DNA from 3 places in the Clostridium estertheticum genome. Region 3 is predicted to be linked to each of the others. Evidence: riboswitches for the same ligand, from Rfam matches in the RefSeq annotation. Region 3 holds a riboswitch; each other region holds the start of a gene.
The links. A riboswitch is a leader RNA that binds a small molecule or an ion and turns the genes downstream of it on or off. The one in region 3 is predicted to bind thiamine pyrophosphate.

Region 1 (3,289 bases), 2.2 Mb from region 3:
GCAGTTGTTATATATTGTTTTGATTTTTTTATTGATTCCTTCATACTAAAACCCAATGCCAAATTTGCAGCAATAGCAGATGACAAAGTGCATCCCGTGCCATGAGTATTTTTTGTATTTATCCTCTCAGACGTAAAACGCGTAATTTCCTCTCCATCATAAAATACATCTACCGCTTTACCCTTCATATGCCCACCTTTTAGAAGTATATTTTTGCATCCCATCTTATACATTTCCTTAGCTGCTTTTTCCATATCTTCTATAGTTTCTATATCTGGAAACTCTAAATTGACTTCACGAAGTATTTCTTCAGCTTCTGGTACATTAGGTGTAATAAGTGATGCGAGTGGTATAAGTTTTTTAATTAAAGCTGATTTTGACTCTGGCTTTAACAGTGAATAACCGCTTTTTGATATCATTACAGGATCAAGTACTATGTTTTTAGGTTTATATAATTCTAATTTTTCACTTATCGCATCAATTGTAGAAATTTTAGACACCATACCAATTTTAACTGCGTCTAAAATTATATCTGTAAAAATAGCATCAATTTGTGCCTTAATGATTTCTGCATCTAGATCCCGAACTTCAAAAACGCCCATAGTATTCTGCGCCGTTATGGCTGTAATGACACTCATTGCATATACGCCGTTTGCACTTAAACTTTTTATATCTGCCTGAACTCCTGCACCTCCACAGCTGTCAGAGCCTGCTATAGTTAAAACTTTTTTCATATTATTTTCCTCCTATTTTATCCTTTTTTAACTTCTTTACTTAAATTAACAAGTTTTTTTAAATCTAGGTACTCTAAGAATGAAAAATGCAATTAGGCTTCCTCCAATAGTACTTATTAAAAATGGTGCTACAAAGAATAATGCACCCACTTTTTTGCCCATTATAATATTTGCAATAGGAAATGCTAATATTCCCCCAATGATTCCTGTTCCAAATATCTCTCCGACTACTGCGAGTAGATTCATTTTAGTTTTTCTATATAATATTCCAGCTAAAAGTACTCCGATCATACTTCCAGGGAATGCTAAAAGTGAACCTGTTCCTAAAACATTTCTTAGTAAAGATATACAAAAGGCTATGGCTACGCCATATCCAGGGCCTAATAATACAGCTGATATAACATTAATCGTAGCCTGCACCGGAAAGCATTTTGCTACTCCTACCGGTATAAATATGATATTGCCAGCTATTACGCCAATAGCTATTAAAAGTGATGAAATAGTTAACTTTTTAGTCTTCATGCATTGCCACTTCCTTCTCTTATATAATTAAATAATCTCCCGGGTCGCTGCATAACTAAAAAAACACAAATCCAAAGGATTTGTGTTAAATTAACGTGATATATAATAATTCATATATAATACACCAATAAACAACTTCCTACGCTGGCATTATCCAGTTCAGGTCATAGGGTCAAAGAATTTCGATTCTTGTTCTCAGTTGGCATATCCAACTCCCCTGTGCTATTTTATTCTTTTTTATTTCATACATCTAATAATAACATAAGAAATTATTATTAACAATTAAATTTCTATTCAAGTCTTATCCCCGATCTCTTAACAGCTATATGCCATCCATGAAGTAATTCTTTCCTATGTTCCTCTGTCATACTAGGTTTGAAACTTCTTGAAATCGCCCAATGCTTTGCAACTTCTTCCTTGCTTTTCCAATATCCTACTGCAAGCCCAGCAAGATAAGCTGCACCAAGTGCTGTAGTTTCAGTAACTTCTGGTCTATCCACTTGAACGTTTAAAATATCTGATTGAAACTGCATCAAGAAATTATTATTACAAGCTCCTCCATCAACTTTAAGTTCAGTGAGTCTAATTCCAGAATCTTGTTGCATAGCTTTTAAAACATCATGGGTTTGGTATGCAAGTGCTTCAAGAGTTGCTCTTATTAAATGCGCCTTTTTTGATCCCCTTGTAAGTCCTACAATTGTTCCTCTTGCATAAGGATCCCAGTATGGTGCACCAAGGCCTACAAAAGCTGGGACTACATATACTCCATTTGTATCCTCTACAGACATTGCATATTCTTCGCAATCAGAAGCATTATCAATCATTTGAAGTTCATCTCTTAACCATTGTATAGCTGCTCCTGCTATAAATACACTGCCTTCAAGTGCATACTCTACTTTTCCATCTATTCCCCAAGCAATAGTTGTAAGTAGTCCCTGCTTAGATTCAATTGCTTTATCTCCAGTATTCATAAGCATAAAGCATCCAGTTCCATATGTATTTTTTGCTGTTCCTGAATTATAACAAGTTTGTCCAAACAGTGCTGCTTGTTGGTCGCCAGCAGCTCCAGCTATAGGAATTTCACCACCAAACAACGAACTATCCGTATGTCCATAAACATAACTAGATGGTTTAACCTCTGGAAGCATTGATTTTGGTATGTTTAATGTTTCGAGTAATTCGTCATCCCACTTTAATTCATGAATGTTAAATAGCATTGTTCTTGATGCATTAGAATAATCTGTTACATATGTTTTTCCTCCGGTTAAATTCCAAATTAACCATGTATCTATGTTACCAAATAATAAATTACCAGCTTCGGCTTTTGCTCTAGCACCTTCCACATTGTCTAATATCCATTTAATTTTTGTTCCAGAAAAATATGCATCCAAAATTAATCCAGTTTTAGCTCTAACTACTTTATCAAAGCCCTTTTCCGTTAATTCATCACAATACTGCGCTGTCCTTCTACATTGCCATACAATCGCATTATATACTGGAACTCCTGTCCTCTTATCCCAAACTACAGTAGTTTCTCTTTGATTTGTAATACCTATTGCTGCAATGTCTGCGGCACTCGCATTAACTTTAGCCATTGCCTCAGTTGCAACACTAATTTGAGTTGACCATATTTCCATTGGATCATGTTCTACCCAAGCTGCTTTTGGGAATATCTGAGTAAATTCCTTTTGAGCCGATGTTACAATAAGCCCCTTTTCATTGAATAGAATACATCTTGAACTTGTTGTTCCTTGATCAAGTGCCATTATATATTTAGCCATGTTAGCAAAACTCCTTTTTTATTAGTTTTATTGAATCGTTTACAAATTAATACACAAAAAAAGCGCCAAAATAAAGCATAATACCTTATAATAACGCGGCTCATTATCTCTGCCAAATATCATATATCATTAATTAAAGTATAACTTATTATTATAGCTTTTGCAATATTAGTTATAATTTTCACAATTTTTCTTTGTTTTTTTACCTTTTTTCGATATTTATAGCATTGCATAATACTAATGTACTAAATT
Region 2 (3,289 bases), 2.2 Mb from region 3:
CACTTTATGCTAAAAGTGTAGGGGTTACATCACCTTATGAATTTACAATTGCATTAGTTGAAAATGCAATAACTAATGGTGTTGAACTTAAGCTAGAGAATGAAGTAATGAGTATAGAAAAATTGGAAGAAAAATTTATGGTTCATACTAATAAGGAAGATATCGAATCAAGGTACATTATAAATGCTGCCGGACTTCATAGTGATAAAATATCTAATATGGTAGGAATCGATGATTTTAAAATAGTACCAAAGAGAGGTCAATATATTTTAATGGGAAAAGATCAAGGTCATCTTGTAAATACTGTTATTTTTCAAGTTCCTACAGATAAGGGGAAAGGAATACTTGTAACTACAACATATCATGGTAATTTTATGATTGGGCCTAATGCAGAGGAAGTTGATAATACAGAAGATGTATCAACTAATGAGAATAGTTTAAAGGATGTAATTACTGCTGCTAGAATGTCCATACCTGATTTTAATATTCAAAAGGCATTAACTACTTTTTCAGGTATAAGAGCCACTAGTAGTACAGGGGATTTTATCATTGAGGAAAGCAGAGTTAAAAGATTCGTAAATGTTGCTGGGATAGATTCACCAGGACTTACATCATCACCTGCAATTGCGAAGATGGTTGTAGATATAATTAAGAATTTAGAGGGAAATCTTAAACTGAAAAATAGTTTTAATCCAAATAGAAATGGAATAGTAATAAAGAAAGATAAGAATTTTGATGGAAAAGTTGATGATGAAAATAAAGAAAAGAATATAATATGCAGATGTGAGCAGGTTACAGAGTCAGAAATTATTGACGCTATTCACAGAAATATACCAATTAATTCTACAGACGCTATAAAAAGACGTACAAGAGCAGGAATGGGAACTTGCCAAGGTAATTTTTGTCAAAGAAGAGTTAAGGCTATAATAGCAAGAGAACTTAATATTTCAGAGGATAAAGTTACTGTAAGGGGAAATAGTAATTCTAAATCACCAGTTAAAGCGGAAATAAATTTAATTAGGAAAGCTAAATATTAAGATAATAAATCTAAGTTAGAATGAAAAAAAGAGCAAAGATCATTTTATGAACCTTGCTCTAATGTTTGAGTAAAAAATTAACTTAAGCTAGGTTTGTTTACAACTAGTTTTGATAAACGTTTTATAGGTAAAATAGCAATAATTATACAGGTGATTATTGCTTCGAGACCCATGTATGAGCCGTTATATAAAAGGGAATATAAATAAACTGAAGTTCCCTTTGGAGCAGAGGTAGCGAAAAATACCACGCCGGATATAAAATGGCATGCAAATCTTGCTAGCATTGCACAGATTACTCCGATAAGTATTCCTGTAATTTTAAAGGATCTAAAGTATCCTGCTATTCCAATTGCCATAAAAGGAAGAGGATAATCAAATAATACTTGGACTGGGTGGACTGCAAAAGGAGATAATATGAAATTTATTATTCCAAATAAAAAGCCTGTTAGAAAACCAACTTCAGGGCCATAAAACAATGCTATTAGTACTATTGGGACCATACTTCCAGCAGTTACGCTACCACCTTGTGGTAATTTCATAATAGTAATAAATTGTAATGAAGTAGCTAATGCGATAGATACACCAACTAAAGTTATCATTTGCGTAGTAAACTTAATCTTTCTAACTTTTAAGATAACATAAATTAATATTAAAACTCCGAGTAGTGCAAAAAGAGCAATGGGGCTTTTGGTAATTTCAGTGATTCTTTCATTTAAAGACATTTATATAACCTCCATGTATTGTGCCTTAGAGGTATTATGGTGAAAACAAAAAAACTATATTCACAAAAGGAATATAGTTAATGTATTTATACATCATTACCGCTTTCCTCCGCTGGTATTATCCAGATCAGGTATAAGGGTCAATGAATTGAATATTCATATCTCAGCCATAAGGCACCCCTAGCACATATTTTATTATTATTTAATTATATAACAGTATATTACAATTTACAAGTAATTTTATGTATTTAGTATATGGGACGCCTATGTAAGTAAACAAAAGGTAAGTTTGCAATTTAAAACACAGAGTGTTATTGTATAAGTGTTCTAGGTAAATTCTAAAATTAGGATAGGTTTTGTTAAAAATTAAACAATAAATTATAATTACAAAAATATCGTTCTGAAGGTATGAGGGTTCGTCCCGAATGAGAAGGCGAGAGAATAGTTGTAATATTGTTAAGGAGCATACTTTTAATGGTGTGTCTTTAATTATAAGAAACTATCCCTATGCCTTTAGAGGTATAGGGATAGTTTAATTTATTAAGGAGATTTAATTAATGGAAACAAGAATTGCATTAATTGGAATTATAGTTGAAAACACAGATGTAGCTCCAAAGATTAACTCTATACTTCACGAATATGGTGAGTATATTGTAGGGAGAATGGGCTTGCCATATCATAAACGTGATATCTCAGTAATAAGTGTCGTTATTGACGCACCAAATGATGTTATCAGTGCTCTATCAGGTAAGCTAGGAATGATACCCGGTGTGAACACTAAAACAATTTATTCCAAAGTTACACCGCAAGCAAGTAAATAATAAATTATTTTAAATAAAAAGGAGATTATGTTATGTATGATTCTATGTCAAAAAATGCAACAGAGTTTATTGATGATGATGAAATTTTATCTACCGTTGCATATGCTAAGGAAAATAAGAGTAATCGTGAATTAATTGATAGTCTAATAAAACGTGCAAGTGAAGGCAAGGGGTTAACACATAGGGAAGCTGCTGTTCTACTTGAATGTGATTTGAAAGATGAAGAAGAAAAAATGTTCAAACTTGCAAAGGAACTTAAGCAAAAACTTTATGGTAATCGTATTGTTATATTTGCGCCTTTATATCTTTCAAATCATTGTATAAACGGATGTGTATATTGTCCTTATCATTCTAAAAACAAAACAATACATCGTAAAAAACTTTCGCAAGAAGAAATAGTTAAAGAGGTTGTTGCGCTTCAGGATATGGGACACAAGAGATTGGCTTTGGAAGCAGGAGAAGATCCTATTAATAACCCAATTGAATATATTTTGGAGGGTATAAAGACAATCTATAGTATTAAACATAAAAATGGAGATATTAGACGTGTAAATGTCAATATTGCGGCTACTACTGTAGAGGAATATAAGATGCTCAAAGAAGCTGGAATTGGAACTTACATACTTTTCCAGGAAACTTATAATAAGAAAAGTTATGAAGAGCTTCACCCAACGGGACCAAAACATAACTATGCATATCATACTGAGGC
Region 3 (3,289 bases):
ACTCTTTATTCTATTTAAAATAAGGTCATAAAAATTTATGAATCATCTCTTAATATATTAAGATCTTTACCTTGCATTATCTTGTTCATAGTTCTTGCAGAACACATTTTACCACACATTGTGCAACTATCAGCATTTTCTGGCATTGATTCTTTCCTATATCTTATGGCTTTTTCTGGATCTATTGCAAGTTCAAACATTCTCTTCCAATTAAGAGCTTGTCTAGCTGTACTCATTTCATTGTCCCAGTCGCGGCTACCTGGAATTTTTTTGCCTATATCACCAGCATGAGCTGCAATTTTACATGCAATAATTCCTTCACGTACATCATCAACATTCGGAAGTCTTAAATGTTCTGCTGGAGTTACATAACAAAGAAAATCAGCTCCTGCGCTTGCAGCTAAAGCACCTCCTATGGCACTTGTAATATGGTCATATCCTGGAGCAATGTCTGTAACTAGGGGTCCTAAAATATAAAAAGGTGCACCATGGCATAATTTCTTAGCAAGCAATACATTTGCCTCTATTTCATTTATTGCCATATGTCCTGGTCCTTCTATGATAACTTGTACATTCTTTTCCCAAGCTCTCAGGGTTAATTCACCAAGTACCATTAATTCATGAATTTGACAAGCATCGGTTGCATCATTAATGCAACCGGGTCTACATGCATCACCAAGGCTTAAAGTTAAATCATATTTTTGACATATTTCTAGTATTTCATCAAAATGTTCATAAAAAGGATTTTCTTTATGGTTTAATTCCATCCAAGCATATAGGAGCGATCCTCCTCGAGACACAATATGAGTTATTCTCTTGTTTCTTTTAAATACATTTGCAGTAGCTGTGTTTAAACCAGCGTGTATTGTTACAAAGTCAACTCCATCTTTTGCATGTTTTTCTACAACATCTATTAATTCTTTTGAAGTAATATCCTGTAATTCTTTATCGTAAAAACCTAAGGCATCATAAATTGGAACAGTACCTATCATAGCAGTTGAATCTGAAATAAGCCTTTTTCTAAATTCTTCAGTTTTACCAAATGAGCTTAAATCCATAACAGCTTCAGCTTTCATATCTATTGATAACTGTACCTTTTTCATTTCTTCATCAATATCACAGCAATCTTTTGAGATACCTAGGTTTACATTGATTTTTGTTTTTAAACCCTCCCCAACTCCCTCAGGGCTTAATATTTTATGATTTCTATTAGCAGGAATTGCGACTACGCCTCTTGATATTTTTTCTCTTAAAACCTCTTCTGGCATATTTTCTTTCCTTGCAACTATCTTCATCTCTTCAGTTATAATACCTTTTTTTGCAGCATCCATTTGAGTTGTATACATCATTTTATAGTCTCCCTTACAGTTATATTATTTTTGAAATAAAAAAAAGCAAGCTCATAAAGAGCTTGCAACAAAAAACATTGTAATAAACTCCCTACGTTGGAATTACCCAAATCAGGTTATGAGGGTCAGCGATAATATCTCTTTCTCAGCTCTTGGTGCGAGCTCCCCTTGTTTAATTTATTTAGTTATTATTTGCCTTAAGTATATTAGTAAAATAACACTTTGTAAAGTCTTTTTTATTTTTCATTCAACTTAAATATTGTATGGATACACTATTCAAACTGTATAAACATATGATATACTTCGTCTAATAAATATTTTAAGGGGAGGTTTATTATGGAAAGATATGAAATAAACAAGAACTTGGCTCAGATGTTAAAGGGTGGAGTAATCATGGATGTAGTGAATGTTGAGCAGGCAATAATAGCAGAGAATGCAGGGGCCTGCGCGGTAATGGCATTAGAAAGAGTGCCCTCAGATATTAGAAAAGAAGGTGGAGTAGCTAGAATGTCTGACCCTAAAATGATTAAAGAAATAAAGGCTGCGGTAACTATTCCAGTAATGGCTAAGGGTAGAATAGGCCATTTTGTTGAAGCGCAAATTCTTCAAGAAATAGGGGTGGATTTTATAGATGAGAGCGAAGTTTTGACTCCAGCAGATGAGCAGTATCATATAAATAAGTGGGATTTTAAAGTTCCTTATGTTTGCGGAGCAAGAAATTTAGGTGAGGCACTAAGAAGAATCGGAGAAGGTGCTGCAATGATAAGAACAAAAGGTGAAGCAGGCACAGGCAATGTGGTAGAAGCTGTTAGGCACATGAGATGTATAATGGATGAAATTCGCAAAGTTAAAAATGCTCCCAAAGAAGAACTAATGACAATTGCTAAAGAGTTTGGGGCACCTATTAATTTAATAGAATATGTATGGAAAAATGGTAAACTTCCAGTAGTAAATTTTGCAGCAGGCGGAATAGCAACCCCGGCTGATGCAGCACTTATGATGCAACTTGGATCAGAAGGAGTTTTTGTAGGTTCAGGAATTTTTAAAGCAGAAAATCCGGAAGCTAGGGCAAAAGCAATAGTACTTGCAACTACATATTACAATGATCCAAAAGTTGTTGCAAAAGTTTCAGAAAATCTTGGGGAAGCAATGAGTGGCATAGAGATAAGTGAAATTAAAGAGAAGTTTGCCAAGAGAGGTTGGTAAAGTTGAAAATAGGTGTTTTATCACTTCAAGGAGATGTTATCGAGCATATAAATCATATTACAAAACTTGGTCATGTTGGGATAGAGGTTAAAAAACTTGAAGATATGGAAGGGATAAATGGAATAATACTTCCTGGTGGTGAGAGTACAACAATAGGTAAACTTTTAAGGGAGACAAAAATGCTTATACCTCTAAGGAATAAAATACTTTCAGGATTACCGGTATGGGGAACTTGCGCTGGTATGATTTTACTTGCTAAAGCTATTGAGGGCGAAATAGATGGACATCTTAAAGTTATGGATATTAAAGTAAAAAGAAATGCCTATGGAAGCCAAATTAATAGTTTTAAAAGAGAGGTTATAATTAGTGAGATTTCAGGTGAACCCTTGCCGCTAGTTTTTATACGTGGGCCAGTAATTACAGAAGTGACAAGTAATGTTAAAATAATATGCAAAGTTTTCGATAAAATTGTAGCAGTGAAACAAAATAATATGTTTGTTACAGCTTTCCATCCGGAACTTACAAATAACTTAGAAATTCATAAATATTTCATAAATATGTGCAAATAGAACAATATATAATTATTATTAAAATTAAGCATAAGGCAAAAAAATGTAACTTAAAAATATTCCCATACATATTTATTTTCAAGCTTGTTTGAAAATGGTTATGTATGGGAATATTTTTTTATGATATAGTAATGTGCTATTATAGCAGCCTAGAGGCATGATATT

Region 1: another riboswitch for thiamine pyrophosphate. It lies ahead of thiW (energy coupling factor transporter S component ThiW); the one in region 3 lies ahead of thiC (phosphomethylpyrimidine synthase ThiC).
Region 2: another riboswitch for thiamine pyrophosphate. It lies ahead of thiT (energy-coupled thiamine transporter ThiT); the one in region 3 lies ahead of thiC (phosphomethylpyrimidine synthase ThiC).

Annotation. Positions count from the first base shown of each region.
Region 1 is NZ_CP015756.1:1,430,499-1,433,787, reverse strand. It holds gene thiD (bifunctional hydroxymethylpyrimidine kinase/phosphomethylpyrimidine kinase) at 1-734, opposite strand, end outside; gene thiW (energy coupling factor transporter S component ThiW) at 780-1,256, opposite strand; TPP riboswitch at 1,375-1,485, opposite strand; gene glpK (glycerol kinase GlpK) at 1,547-3,037, opposite strand.
Region 2 is NZ_CP015756.1:1,059,947-1,063,235, forward strand. It holds gene A7L45_RS05045 (NAD(P)/FAD-dependent oxidoreductase) at 1-1,037, shown strand, start outside; gene thiT (energy-coupled thiamine transporter ThiT) at 1,115-1,759, opposite strand; TPP riboswitch at 1,847-1,951, opposite strand; gene A7L45_RS05055 (TM1266 family iron-only hydrogenase system putative regulator) at 2,317-2,580, shown strand; gene hydG ([FeFe] hydrogenase H-cluster radical SAM maturase HydG) at 2,613-3,289, shown strand, end outside.
Region 3 is NZ_CP015756.1:3,595,915-3,599,203, reverse strand. It holds gene thiC (phosphomethylpyrimidine synthase ThiC) at 36-1,349, opposite strand; TPP riboswitch at 1,422-1,528, opposite strand; gene pdxS (pyridoxal 5'-phosphate synthase lyase subunit PdxS) at 1,686-2,555, shown strand; gene pdxT (pyridoxal 5'-phosphate synthase glutaminase subunit PdxT) at 2,558-3,124, shown strand.